4 regions of the Serratia sp. CoH_122_TC_1 genome follow, and region 2 is predicted to be linked to each of the others. Evidence: predicted binding sites of a transcription regulator. Region 2 holds the regulator's gene; each other region holds the start of a gene.
The links. The regulator LexA, encoded in region 2, represses DNA repair genes until DNA is damaged. The targets are predictions, from matches to a motif close to TNCTGTATGTACATACAGNA.
Positions count from the first base shown of each region.

Region 1: AC2FC2_RS00510 (DNA translocase FtsK 4TM domain-containing protein) is a predicted target of LexA. The motif match lies at 766-785, and genes of this name have one in related genera.
Region 3: umuD (translesion error-prone DNA polymerase V autoproteolytic subunit) is a predicted target of LexA. The motif match lies at 737-756, and genes of this name have one in related genera.
Region 4: AC2FC2_RS06065 (metal-dependent hydrolase) is a predicted target of LexA. The motif match lies at 915-934, and genes of this name have one in related genera.

Region 1 is NZ_JBXWLA010000001.1:119,105-121,309, reverse strand. It holds gene lrp (leucine-responsive transcriptional regulator Lrp) at 236-730, shown strand; gene AC2FC2_RS00510 (DNA translocase FtsK 4TM domain-containing protein) at 851-2,205, shown strand, end outside.
Region 2 is NZ_JBXWLA010000005.1:55,876-58,080, reverse strand. It holds gene dinF (MATE family efflux transporter DinF) at 1-881, opposite strand, end outside; gene lexA (transcriptional repressor LexA) at 1,099-1,707, opposite strand; gene AC2FC2_RS07810 (diacylglycerol kinase) at 1,829-2,197, opposite strand.
Region 3 is NZ_JBXWLA010000022.1:66,299-68,503, forward strand. It holds partial or broken gene AC2FC2_RS23560 (Y-family DNA polymerase) at 76-303, opposite strand; gene umuD (translesion error-prone DNA polymerase V autoproteolytic subunit) at 306-722, opposite strand; gene AC2FC2_RS23570 (SOS response-associated peptidase family protein) at 918-1,604, opposite strand; gene AC2FC2_RS23575 (hypothetical protein) at 1,803-2,205, opposite strand, start outside.
Region 4 is NZ_JBXWLA010000003.1:352,114-354,318, reverse strand. It holds partial or broken gene AC2FC2_RS06070 (cation:dicarboxylate symporter family transporter) at 1-164, opposite strand, end outside; gene AC2FC2_RS06065 (metal-dependent hydrolase) at 347-895, opposite strand; gene hxpB (hexitol phosphatase HxpB) at 1,297-1,962, opposite strand; gene AC2FC2_RS06055 (protease) at 2,027-2,205, opposite strand, start outside.

The DNA.
Region 1 (2,205 bases), on a different contig from region 2:
CTGAAACCTTGTACAGCAGGTGAGAGGATATCGCGCAGGCGAATTGCAAATTTCTTCTTGCGATTAACGTCATTTAAACACCCTGTGCAGGGTTTGACAGACAGACTGCACAACGGTGGATGATGGTAGTGAAGCATATGACAGGCATCGGGTCTTCGCTTGGAACGAACCCTTACACATTGACGTTGGCTAGGGTGTGGCAAGTGCAGGGAAGAAAATAAGAGAGACAATAATAATGGCAGACAATAAGAAACGCCCGGGTAAAGATCTCGACCGTATCGACCGCAATATCCTGAACGAGCTGCAGAAGGATGGGCGTATTTCGAACGTTGAGCTTTCGAAGCGCGTGGGGTTATCTCCAACACCATGTTTAGAACGCGTGCGCCGCCTCGAGCGCCAGGGTTTTATTCATGGCTATACCGCTTTGCTCAACCCGCATTATCTGGATGCGTCACTGTTGGTCTTCGTGGAAATCACGTTGAACCGCGGCGCGCCAGATGTGTTTGAGCAATTCAACTCAGCAGTGCAGAAGCTTGAAGAAATTCAGGAGTGTCATCTGGTGTCTGGTGATTTCGACTATCTGTTGAAAACCCGTGTACCTGATATGTCTGCTTACCGTAAATTGCTCGGTGAAACCTTGCTGCGTTTGCCGGGGGTTAACGACACCCGTACCTACGTAGTCATGGAAGAAGTGAAACAGAGTAACCGTCTGGTTATCAAAACACGGTAGGGTGCAGGTGCAAAACCTGATTAAATTGGTTACACTCCTGTTTATTCATACAGTTTCGGCGCCGGGGAAGCTTCTCGGCGCTGTTGCTATGTCAGCTAACAGGAACCTGGAGAGCCTTTCTTGAGCCAGGAATATACAGAAGATAAAGAAGTTACCTTGAGAAAACTCAGCAGCGGTCGCCGTTTGCTCGAAGCTGTGTTGATCGTGGTGGCCATTTTTGCCATTTACCTCATGGCTGCCTTGGTCAGTTTTAATCCATCTGACCCAAGCTGGTCGCAGACCGCGTGGCATGAGCCGATTCATAACCTGGGCGGTGGCGTCGGGGCCTGGATGGCCGACACGCTGTTCTTCACCTTCGGGGTACTCGCTTATGCGATACCACCGATCATGCTCATGTTGTGCTGGGCGGCTTACCGTCAGCGCGGCAACGGCGAATACATCGACTATTTTGCGCTTTCATTGCGCCTGATCGGCACGTTGGCGCTGGTGCTCACCTCGTGTGGCCTGGCGGCATTGAATGTCGACGATCTCTATTACTTCGCTTCCGGCGGCGTTATCGGCAGTTTGCTGAGCAATGCCATGCTGCCGTGGTTCAACGGCATCGGTGCAACCTTAGGGCTGCTGTGCGTCTGGGCTGCGGGGCTTACGTTGTTTACCGGTTGGTCTTGGCTGGTGATCGCCGAAAGAATCGGCGGCGCGGTGCTGGGTACGGCGACCTTTATGACTAACCGATCACGCCGTGAAGACCGTTATCACGACGACGATGACCGTTATGTCGAAGAACACGCCGAACCTGCACAGAAAGAAGCCGCGCTTGCTGTGGGCGCGACTGCGGCGGCGGCCAATGCGGCGGAAGACGACGTGTTGTTCTCTGCGCCTTCCGTAGCGGAAACCGCCAAGTTGGCGGCAGAAGCAGAAGATGCACAGGATCCCTTACTCAGCGGCTTGCGGGCTAATGATGACGATCCTGCTGATGCCGTACCCGTTGCACCAGCGGTAGCCAGTACGCCGGTTACTGCGGCTCCTGTCGTAGCACAGGCACCGTCGGTTACCGTGGCGCCGGCTGCACCCGCATCGGTGAATCAACACCCAATGAGCAGGGTAGAGGAAAACGCGCCACCGCCATTGTATTCGTTCGAGATCCCTGAAGAGACACCGGCGCCGACGTTGACGCGTTCGGCGGATACTTGCCAGGACGAGGATAATGAACCGCGCTTGGGCAACTGGGATGTTCCGGCTGCATCACCGGCGCACGAACGCTCCCCGTTCGATTTTTCTGCCGCCCAGCGTGATAGCGCAGACATCAGTGCTCCGGCTGGTTTCAGTGCCGTTGAACCTGCCGTTACGCCGTTTGGTAGCGTGAAACCTCAGGCTCCTGTCGCTGCAACTGCGGTAGCGGGTGCTGTCGCCGCCAATACGTTTATGCCGGCATTTACCGCTACCAGTGAGGCTAACTCGCAGGTGAAACAAGGCCT
Region 2 (2,205 bases):
GCATAGGCAAAACCATCCAGTGCATAGGCGGTAAAGGTCAGCAAATTCATCAGTACCGCGTTTACTGCCACTACGTCACCGCCAAGCCTGGCGCCGAAGATAGTCAAGGATGCAAAGCACAATTGCAGCAACAATGAACGCAACATGATATCGCGGTTCAACGCAAGCAAACGCCGCAGATTACCGCGCCAGGCATGGCGCAACATCGGAACAGAAATACCGCGTATGCGCATCACTCGCCAGGACAGCCATAAACCCAGCAGCAGCGTAGCGTACTCAGAGACGGCGGTCGCCGTCGCGGCACCTTGCACATTCCAGCCCAGCCCCATGACCAACCAGATATCCAGAACGATATTCAACACATTACCGACTATCAGCAGGATGACCGGCGCCCGCACGTATTGCACGCCAAGCAACCAACCCAAGATCACCATATTTGCCAGCGCTGCCGGTGCGCTCAGCCAACGGATCTCAAGGAACAATCGTGCTTGCTTCAGCACCGCATCGTCACCGCCAACAATCTGCAGCGCCAGATCGATCAACGGATGGCGCAGCAACACGATAACGACGCCGGCCAATACTGCCAGCAACAGCGGCTGCATAAAGGCACGTGCCAATCCCTGTGGGTTTTGTGCGCCCAGCGCCTGTGCCGTCAAACCGGTGGTACTCATGCGCAAAAACAGCAACAACATAAACAGGAAGCTGGTTGCCATCGCCCCGACCGCCACGCCCCCCAAATAAACAGGGCTGTCGAGGTGACCTATCACTGCGGTATCGACCAACCCAAGCAGTGGCACGGTGATATTGGAAAAGATCATCGGTAGCGCGAGGCGCCACAAGGCTTTATCGGTATCGCTGGTGAAGGCGGAAAGCAGGCGCATAGTGGAATGTTCCCGTGTATACCCGTCATCTTTCAAGTTGCAGCGTTGTTATCTGCACTCGCTCATCCCCAGTTACTTACCTGAGTAAGCGCCTGGGGATGAGCGAGTTGGCCGCCTAGCTGCAACTTGAAAGCTATAGGGTATATAGTGAATCAGATATGACATCGCCCCAGAACTGGGGCGACTTAAATCAGAGGACGATGTGTAGGCGTGAGGATTAAACCCAGTCGCCATTGCGGATCACACCGACCGCCAGGCCTTCAATGGTGAAATTCTGCTGGCGCAGATCAACCACAATCGGTTGGAACTCGCTGTTTTCCGGCAATAACTCAACAACATTTCCGTGTTTTTTCAGACGCTTAACTGTAACTTCGTCTTCAATACGCGCCACAACGACCTGGCCGTTACGCACGTCCTGAGTTTTATGTACCGCCAGCAGATCGCCGTCGAGAATACCGATATCACGCATCGACATACCGTTGACCCGCAGCAAGAAATCCGCACTTGGCTTGAACAAGGAAGGATCCACTTTGTAGTGCCCTTCGATATGCTGCTGCGCCAACAGTGGCTCACCGGCGGCAACACGGCCGATCAACGGTAAACCTTCTTCATCTTCCATCAGCAAACGAATGCCGCGCGATGCACCAGAGACGATCTCGATGACGCCTTTACGCGCCAATGCTTTCAGGTGTTCTTCTGCAGCATTTGGCGAGCGGAACCCCAGACGCATGGCGATTTCGGCGCGCGTTGGCGGCATGCCAGTGGACGAAATATGATCGCGAATCAGATCATAGACCTCTTGCTGTCTGGTAGTTAGTGCTTTCATTCCGCCCCCTGTTTGTTTATACAGTCTTGCTGTGAGTATATACAGGTAAGTGCGGCTTGGGAACCGAAGAATGAATAAAAATCAGGGATTAGCGACCCACGTCGCAACAGGGCCACCCCATTCAGGCAAAGTGTTGCCAGAGCACCGAGCCCCAGACAAACAACGCCAAAATAATCGCCAGTGAAACTGCTGCCGACCCCATATCCTTGGACCGGCCCGAAAGCTCATGATGTTCAGTGCCAACCCGATCGACAATCGCTTCTATCGCGCTGTTGAGCATCTCGACGATCATCACCAGCAGCACCGATCCGATCAATAAAATGCGCGCTATCGCACCCACGTCCAGCCAAATCGCCAGTATGATAGCCAGTACGGTGGCGACCAGTTCTTGGCGGAACGCCGCTTCATGCTGCCAGGCAGCGGAAAAGCCTTTATAAGAGTAGCCGGCGGCTTTAATAATACGGGTCAGGCCGGTTGCTTGGTTTGCCATGTTTTTTA
Region 3 (2,205 bases), on a different contig from region 2:
CCTCTTTTGACAGAGAAACAGGTGCAGTTTAGTTCAAACGGTCCAATCAGGTGTTGCATTCCACTTAACTTACTACAAGGCATAATTGCTCGAGAACACAGTAACCTGATGTGTTCTGATGGTGTCCTTTGCCAGGAAAAATGGCATGCCGCGTTTCAGACCCAGTTTTTTCGCCTCTCTGTTGATCGCTACCAGGGTTCCATCGTTATTTGATAATACAATCAATGGTTTACCTTTAAGATCTGGCCGGAAAACCTGCTCACAGGCGCAATACATTGAGTTGACGTCAGCCAGCATAAACATGATCACCTCCCAAATGAGTGGAGGGCGTGGATCACCACACCGAAAATTTCCAGGGTTTCGGGGTAAATGGGGCTGTATGCCGGGTTCATTGGCGCCAGGCAGACCCGCGGGGTGAGCAGCAGCCGCTTTACGGTAAATTCGCCGTCAACGGCGGCGATGACGATGCTGCCATGCACGGGTTTTTCCGCCCGATCGACGATCAGCAAATCACCCGACAAGATCCCGCCGTCGGTCATCGATTCGCCAGTAGCCCGGATGAAGTATGTCGCCGCCGGATGTTTTATAAAATCATTTAAATCAATTGATTGCTCAACATAGTCATCGGCAGGGCTGGGGAACCCCGCAGGGCATTGTGTTCCAAATAGAGGGAGCTTCACGGGCTGGACTGGTGAAAATAAATACAATTTCGACGTGTTCATAATAGGTATAATTTATCTGTATATATATACAGTAAATCATAAACGAAACGCACGCAGACGCAAGCCTGAAACTAAGCCACCCTGCCAGTTGCGGCGTAATCTAATAATTTTCTGAGTGTTTTTTATACCCCTTGACGATGATTTTTCGGGGGGCTTGCGCACATGTTATCCACTAAAACTGTGGATAACGCCGGGTCAGACTTTGGGTGTATCGATGGCCACGATGAGTGATGCACTGTCGTTGCGAACGGTACCGACGTCTGAAGATACTGGCTGCCAGGCAAAACTCTCCGCCTGCAGACTGTAGATGTCGGCCAACATGTCACCCGGTGGCGGAATCAACCGGCTATCGAGCCAGTCGCGGGCGGCTGCTGCTGGCAGCGCAAGTGGGCGCCGATCATGAATATCCGACAAACCGTCATGACTGGCGGCCGTGATAATGACGAAGCTGTCAGCCACTTCCGGATCAGTGGCGCACAACGCGGCGAAGAACAGCGGGCTGCGATCGGTGGGATAGATGAAATACGGCTGTTTCAGTCGCGGATTGTCCGGGGATTTTTTCCATTCGTACCAACCCGATGCCGGTACCAGCGCACGGCCATGTTTCCAGAGTGGAGCGAACATTCGGCTGCTTGCAGCGGTTTCGACGCGGGCGTTGATGAGGGCCGGTTTTCCCTGGGCGCGCCACCAGGCAGGTGCATATCCCCAGTCAACCGGCGCCAGCTGCAACTGATCATGATGATGATGGAACAGCGGTACCGGCGTGCCGGGGGCGACGTTATACCGGGCGCGCCAGTCGCCGGTGGTGCTAACTGGTGTATCAGACGCCAGGGCTGCGAGAAATTCGTCTCGGCTATGGAACTGGGCAAAGCGGCCACACATAGGCAGCTGATCCTTTTGTGTCAACATGACCCAAGTATAGCTTCAGCGGTATGGTGGGATTTCGAACCAGGAGTTAATTATATAACTCATTGAAAATGTTAAAAAAGTTCACATAATACTGATTATGTTAAATTAATCAATGGCTTAGGGTGGTTTGTGGTTTTGGTCTAGAGCAGTCTCTATCGCTTTCTACCCTTATTATTCAGGATTGCACTCTCTGCAATGTCCTTCCATTTTGTACCCGCCGCAATCACATGGTTCCATCGGTACAAATCCCCCCTCCTTACTGTAGTAACAAGTATAAGCAAGGCAGGCCCCTGCCTGATGCTTGGGCACGTAGATGACTGCTGGCCAGTCGCACTCAGGGCAAAAGTGATGGTCCTCGGGACGAAGGTTTTCCAACCTGAATTCGCAGCAGGTGCAGTATGTTTCTACCGGAAAACTTTCACCACGATACAGAATAAAATGAGACCAACTTTCGCAGACTGGACACATGGCCAGGTGGTATTCGTCCTCGACATCGATATCCAGGAACTGCCGCTCAAACTTTACTATTTTTTCTTTTATGTCTGAATCATACGTCGCCAGCTCGGTGTCATCC
Region 4 (2,205 bases), on a different contig from region 2:
TTGTCCGAGCCGTAGACCAGTTGCAGTGCCAGACCGAACACCACGCCCACGACCAGGCCGATCAGGACTTTTTTCGCCAGGCTCCATTGCTTGTGGCGGGTTTGCGCCAACAGCAAAAGGAGGGCGACAAAAATCACCACGTTAATAACGAGCGGAAGGTTCATCCCCAATGTCTCCAATATTTTTCTTATATAAAAATGGCTATGCACCATGGCGTAGCAATACTAAATATCGTAACAGTTTGCGTGGTGGCTCACTTATATCCAAATGGAATTTGATATAACTCCATGTGCTAATTTGTTTAATTAATGTGCTTTATGGGTGCTAAGTGGGCACTTTTATGTGATCACAGTCTGATATTTTTTATCTGCTCAAAATATGACTGCACTGGGATGGTGCACCCGCCTTGCCAATAGATGGCGAAAGCCACCAGGCACAGACACAGGGCGCGCTCAAGTTGATTGCCTTTTTGAGAATTAAGCAGTGGCAAGCGAAAACGCCAACGGCAGGGCCAAAGTAAGGGGACTCCGGCAGGGGTAAGCATATCCGCCAGCAGGTGACTGAAGTAACCAATAATCATGGCGTGCAGGACGTCGGCAGGGATGGGCCAGCTACGCGGTACATCGAGCTGGAACAACGCCATACCGCCAGCGATTGCCAGTAAGCTGTGGGTAAAGCCACGGTGGCCAAATGCGCGTGAAATTGGAATGGCAATCCAACGCAGGCGCTGACCCAGCACTGATTTGGGGTGATCGATATCGGGGAGTAACGACGTCAGCAGCGCGGCAGGGATGATATGCCACCAGTCGCCGGTAGCAAGCGATGGTGTCACCTCGGCCTTCTTGGCGAAAATCGCGCAAGCGACAGAGAAAATAAGATGCCCTTCCGCGGTCATACTGCTGTTCCGGCTGATAAACTGTTAATTTATCCAGTATATGGGAAAATTCCCAGTAGTGGAAGCAGTTACCCTGTAACCAATTGTTTATTTTTCTCGGGTTTACAACGGCTTGTTACTTAAATGGCCAATCGTTGTGCACTTTTGCGACATTATGGCGGTTGGCGAGGGAGAAAGCGCCGGACGCCAGCGTTCGGCTGCGTGGCAGTGACAACCTGCGCCAACCGCCCGGTGCTTTCTTGTTGCTCCAGCATAAGGAGGGTGGCACGGTAACTCAATAAAAATGAAATAACGTTTTATTTATTTTATGACGGAGAGCGGGTTTTAGACATTGGCTTGCGGGTTAGGGGGGAAGATAGACATCATGGCATCGGATTAAGATTAAACCGATGCCATGCAGATCAGGTCAGGTGGTTGGGTGTCAACTGTTCGAGGCTATCGAGTTTATGATCCGCTAATGCCCAGCGTGTATCGTGCCGGTATTCGTGCGCAGGGATCACGATTGAACGCATTCTCGCCGCTTTGGTGGCGATCATGCCGTTGAAGGAGTCCTCCAGAGTAATGCAGTGCAGCGGATCGCTGCCGAGGCGTTCGGCGGCGATCAGGTACACTTCCGGATGCGGTTTGCTATAAGGCAGATATTCGGCGGAGACCAGTTGGTCAAAGTAGCCGTCGAGATCAAACATCTTCAGCACCTGCTGCTGCATATGCAGTGGCGAAGCGGAAGCCAGGCCGATATTCAGATCCAGACTGCGACACAGCTCCAGCGCTTGTTGTACACCTGGCAGCAGAGGGCGTTTCTCGCGGACCAGCTCGATAGCGCGCTCGATAATGCGGCCGGAAACCTCTTCCTGTGAAACACCTTGCCACGGCATGGCCTGGTACCACATTTTCACCACCAGATCGATGCGCAGGCCCAGGGTATCTGGCAACTTGTGACGGTCAGACAAATCCAACCCCAGTGCGCCAAAAATATCCAGCTCTGCCTGGAGCCACAGCGGTTCTGAATCGATCAATAAACCGTCCATATCAAAAATAGCGGTTTCAATACGTTGCGAATAGGCCATTAGCGGTTAACTCCTGCCGGCGCCGGTGAATGTGGCCAACACTTTACCATTACCGGCGGGGAGACTAAAACTTTTGCCTGCGCGGCCGAGCCTTGCCATACCGCAGAATACGCCACATATCCTGCAGTTTTAGCCACCAGCGCTGGTGTTGACGTTCGGTAACCTGCTGCAGCATCCGCGCATAATCCAGCACCAATCCCGGTGTCCAGGTCATGCTTTCGCCACGGCTGCGCAGCACCGCCA